Regions from separate parts of the Sphingomonas sp. BK036 genome, predicted to be linked through region 1. Evidence: predicted binding sites of a transcription regulator. Region 1 holds the regulator's gene; the other holds the start of a gene.
What was found. Region 1 encodes LexA, which represses DNA repair genes until DNA is damaged. Its sites were predicted from a motif close to GTTCCNCNCTTGTTCT; they were not measured.
Positions count from the first base shown of each region.

Region 2: uvrA (excinuclease ABC subunit UvrA) is a predicted target of LexA. The motif match lies at 1,130-1,145, and genes of this name have one in related genera.

Region 1 is NZ_SGXR01000004.1:628,869-631,323, forward strand. Features, by position in the region: gene EV283_RS10040 (ComEC/Rec2 family competence protein) at 1-637, shown strand, start outside; gene lexA (transcriptional repressor LexA) at 628-1,311, opposite strand; gene EV283_RS10050 (molybdopterin molybdotransferase MoeA) at 1,380-2,455, opposite strand, start outside.
Region 2 is NZ_SGXR01000006.1:330,094-332,548, forward strand. Features, by position in the region: gene EV283_RS14745 (GGDEF domain-containing protein) at 1-320, shown strand, start outside; gene EV283_RS14750 (hypothetical protein) at 483-968, opposite strand; gene uvrA (excinuclease ABC subunit UvrA) at 1,156-2,455, shown strand, end outside.

The sequences.
Region 1 (2,455 bases):
GACGTTTGCGTTGATGGTCGTTGGTGGGATCTGGATTGCGCTGTGGCGGACGCGGTGGCGGCGGCTAGGCGGCGTGCCGTTGGCGGTGGGGGCGATCTGGGCGCTGACGACACCGCCGCCGGACATTCTGGTGACGGGAGACGGGCGGCATGTCGCGGTGCGGACGGCGGCGGGACTGGCGATGCTGCGGGACCGGGCGGGGGACTATACGCGCGCCACGCTGGCGGAAAATGGCGGGGTCGACGGCGAACCGTTGTTCCTGGCCGACCAGCCCGACGCGCGGTGCAGCCGGGATCTTTGCGTGACCGATATCGCCGGGGGCGGGCGGACGTGGCGGGTTCTTGCGACGCGGAGTGCGTATATGGTGCCGATCGACCAGCTGCTCGCCGCGTGCCGGATCGCCGATATCGTCGTCAGCGAGCGGAACCTGCCGAGGCGCTGCACGCCGCGATGGTTGCGGCTCGACCGAAATATCCTGCGGCGGACCGGGGGGGTGGCGGTGACGTTGGGATCTGGCCGGGTGGAGACCATCCTGTCGCCGGGTGACCGTCATCCGTGGCGCGATCCGCCGACGCTAGGCGCCGGACCTGGGCAGGCCCGGCGCTTCACCCCGGTGGCGCGTCGGTTTCAGTCGTAGCGGCGGAGGATGCCCGACAGCTTGCCCTGGACGCGGACTTGCGCCGGCGCATAGCGCTGGGGGTCGTAGGCGCGGTTGGCCGGGTCGAGGCGGACCATGGCGCCTTCGCGGCGGAAGAACTTGAGCGTGGCTTCGCTGTCCTCGATCAACGCCACGACGATCTCGCCATCGCGGGCGATATCGGTGCGGCGGATGAGCGCATAGTCGCCGTCGAGGATACCTGCCTCGACCATCGAATCGCCCGACACCTCGAGCGCGTAATGCTCGCCGGTGCCCAGCAACGCGGCGGGGACGGCGAGCATCGTGCTGCCTTCGAACGCCTCGATCGGGACACCGGCGGCGATGCGACCGTGAAGCGGGATCTCGATGACGTCGTTGGCGGGCTGTGGCGTGGCGGCAGCAGGCGCCGCCTTCACGTTCGACGACTTCGCCGCGACCTTCTTCTCGGGCTTTTCCGGACGTTCCGGCATCCGCAGCACTTCGAGCGCGCGCGCGCGGTTCGGCAGGCGGCGGATGAAGTTGCGCTCCTCGAGCGCGCTGATCAGACGGTGGACGCCCGACTTGGATTTCAGGTCGAGCGCGTCCTTCATTTCCTCGAACGACGGTGACACACCGGTATCGTTGAGGCGATCGTTGATGAAGCAGACGAGTTCGTGCTGCTTGCGCGTGAGCATGGCGGTTCTCCGTCCGGAACAGACGAGGAACTTCTATGGAACATAAATGGTGACGTCAAGCGCCGCCATTACGCAATGACGAGGATTTCCGCCGATTCGCCTGTGTTTGCCACCGGTGCGCTGCCGGGACGTACTATCAGGCAGGTCGAGCGGGCAAGCGTCAGGAGCATCGAGCTGTCCTGCATCGTCGAGGCATAGGCCTTGCCGTCACGCAGTTCGGCGCGGAGATAATCGGTCCGCGCGTTGTTCGCGGGCAGGTCTTCGCCGAGCAGCGCATGCGTCGCCTGCGGTAGCGGATCGCTTGCGCCCGCCATGTGCGCGACGACGGGTTTGACGAACAGGATCGCGGTGACGAATGCGGAGACCGGATTGCCGGGAAGCCCGAGCACCATCATGTCGCAGATCCTGCCGGCCATCATCGGCTTGCCGGGGCGCAGCGCGATCCGCCAGAAATCAATCGTTCCGCCCGCCGCCTCGATCGCCGGGCGGACGAGGTCGTGGTCGCCGACCGAAGCGCCACCGGTGGTGACGAGCAGGTCGGCCTCGACGCTTGCGAAAGCGTCGCGCAGGACGTCGAGATTGTCGGGGAGGATGCCGAGGTCGATGACGTCGACCGGCATGTCGGCGAGCATCGCGGCGAGCATGATGCCGTTCGATTCGGGGAGCGCGACGCCATCGGTGGTCGAGCCCGGCGGGACGAGTTCGTCACCGGTGGCGGCAACCGCGACGCGGACTCGGCGGTTGACGGTGAGGCTGCCATGGCCGCCGGTCGCGGCGACGGCGATGCGCGCGGGGCTGAGACGCTGGCCGGCCGCGATCAGACGCGTCCCGGTCGAGAAGTCGAGCCCCTTGCGGCGGGTGTTGCGGCCCAGCGTCGGCGGACCTTCGCCGGCGAGGATCAGCGTGGCGCCGTCGCGCTCGGCTTCTTCCTGGACCATGACGGTGTCGGCGCCCTCGGGGATTGCGGCGCCGGTGAAGATGCGGGTGGCCTCACCTGCGCCGACCGCGCCGGTGAAGGGCCGGCCGGCGGCGCTTTCGCCGATGACCGACCAAGGGCCGGGGAGGTCGACGAAACGGATCGCGTAGCCGTCCATTGCCGACAGGTCGGCGGCGGGTTGGGTGCGGCGGGCGAGGATATCCTCGG
Region 2 (2,455 bases), on a different contig from region 1:
TGCGCATGCTCGCCGACATCGTCCGCGACGTCCTCGGCACGCAGGGCCATCTCGCCCGTTGGGGCGGCGACGAGTTCGTCTGCCTGCTCCCCGGCATCCCCGTCGAGCAGGCGAGCGCACTCGGCACCCGCATGGCGACCGCGTTCGCGCAGAGCATGACGCATCACGTCCCGGTCGGCATCGCCCCCAGCATCAGCGTCGGCCTCATCGAGGACGCCGCCACCACGCCGCTCGCCACGCTCATCGCCCGCGCCGACCAGGCGATGTACGCCGTCAAGAGCGACCGTCGCGCACCAAGGCTCCTCGCCAAGGTCGCCTGACCAGATCGCGCGCCAATCCCGGCCCAAACGATCCTCCCCCGCCAGGGGGAGGTGGCAGGCGCCAGCCTGACGGAGGGGGCGGCAGGCGACGCACTATGTTGCGCGTCCTCCCCGTCGCCTAACCGCGCCACCTCCCCTTGGCGGGGGAGGGTTCAACTCCGGTCAGGCTTTCGGCGAGTCCGGCTTGGCGGGCTTGGTAAAGCCGGCGGCGAAGCGCTCGATACCCGCAGCGACCGAATCGATCACCTTGGACAATTCAGGCGGCAGCGCGGGAGCCTCGCTTTTCGGCGGGGTGCCGGTGTCGCCGGCGAAGGGCCCGGTCGCCGCAGACTCCCGCGGCGATTGCGAGGGCGACTCCGGCGTCGCCGCAGGCTTTGGCGGCTCCGGAGGGCGCGGCGCGGCGCCACGCGCGTCCTTCGCGGTAATCGCGTTGGCCGCCATCATCAGCCCGGCCGCGATCACCTGCCGCCCCGCCGGCGTTCCCATCTGCCGTGTCAGCGCCGCCGCAATCCCAGCGAACGGAGCAGCGCCACCATGCTTGTGCTTCCCATGCTTGTGCGAGTCATGCGTGTGCTCGCCGCCCGCAGCCTGCGCCGTCCGCTCGGCCTCGCGTTCGCGCCGCTTTCGCTCGTCCTTCTTCTTGCCCATGCCGGCCTCCAAAGCTGTATTGTATATCCAATACACCATGTAAGTATCGCGCCGACGCACGACAATGCCCCCTTTCGCCGGCCGCCGACGTTACCCATCTCAGCACCCGATCGAATGGCGCCGCGCAGGCGTCGCTGCGCGCGAACACGTCTTGCCGCACGCGAACAAATATGGAACAGACCGCCTTATGCTGACCAAGATTTCCGTACGCGGCGCGCGCGAGCACAACCTCAAGGACGTCGACATCGACATCCCCCGCGACACGCTGACGGTGATCACCGGGCTGTCGGGCTCGGGCAAGTCGAGCCTCGCGTTCGACACGATCTACGCCGAGGGCCAGCGCCGCTACGTCGAGTCGCTCAGCGCCTATGCGCGCCAGTTCCTCGAACTGATGCAGAAGCCCGATGTCGACCACATCGAAGGCCTCTCGCCCGCCATCTCGATCGAGCAGAAGACGACGTCGCGCAACCCGCGCTCGACCGTCGCGACGGTCACCGAGATCTACGATTACATGCGCCTGCTCTGGGCGCGCGTCGGCATCCCGTACTCCCCCGCGACCGGCGAGCCGATCGCCGCGCAGACCGTCAGCCAGATGGTCGACCGAGTCATGGCGCTCCCCGAGGGCACGCGCCTCTATTTGCTCGCGCCCGTCGTCCGCGGCCGCAAGGGCGAGTATCGCAAGGAACTCGCCGAGTGGCAGAAGGCGGGCTTCACCCGCGTCCGCATCGACGGCACGATCCACGACATCGACGAGGCGCCCGCGCTCGACAAGAAGTACAAGCACGACATCGAGGTCGTCGTCGACCGCCTCGTCGTCGGCGGCGAGATCGCCACGCGCCTCGCCGAGAGCTTCGAAACCGCGCTGAAGCTCGCCGAGGGCCTCGCCTATGTCGACCCCGCCGACCCGGTCGAGCCGCACACGCCAAAGTCGGAAATTCTCGGCAGCAACGCCCCCGACGGCCGCATCGTCTTCAGCGAGAAGTTCGCCTGCCCGGTCAGCGGCTTCACCATCTCCGAGATCGAGCCGCGCCTGTTCTCGTTCAACGCCCCGCAAGGCGCGTGCCCGGCCTGCGACGGCCTCGGCGAGAAGCTGCTGTTCGACGAAGACCTCGTCGTCCCCAACCACATGCTCAGCATCAAGAAGGGCGCGGTCGTCCCCTGGGCAAAGTCCAACCCGCCGAGCCCCTATTACATGCAGGTCCTCGGCAGCCTCGCGCGCGAGTACAAGTTCGACATCGAGACGCCCTGGTCCGACCTCCCCGAAGAGGTCCAGCGAGTCATCCTGCACGGCTCGAAGGGCAAGCCCGTCACGCTCACCTTCATCGACGGCAAGAAGAAATACGACGTCTCCAAGCCGTTCGAGGGCGTCATCGGCAACCTCAACCGCCGCCTGCTCCAGACCGAGAGCGCGTGGATGCGCGAGGAGCTGAACAAATATCAGTCCGCCGCCCCGTGCGAGGTCTGCGCCGGCGCGCGCCTCAAACCCG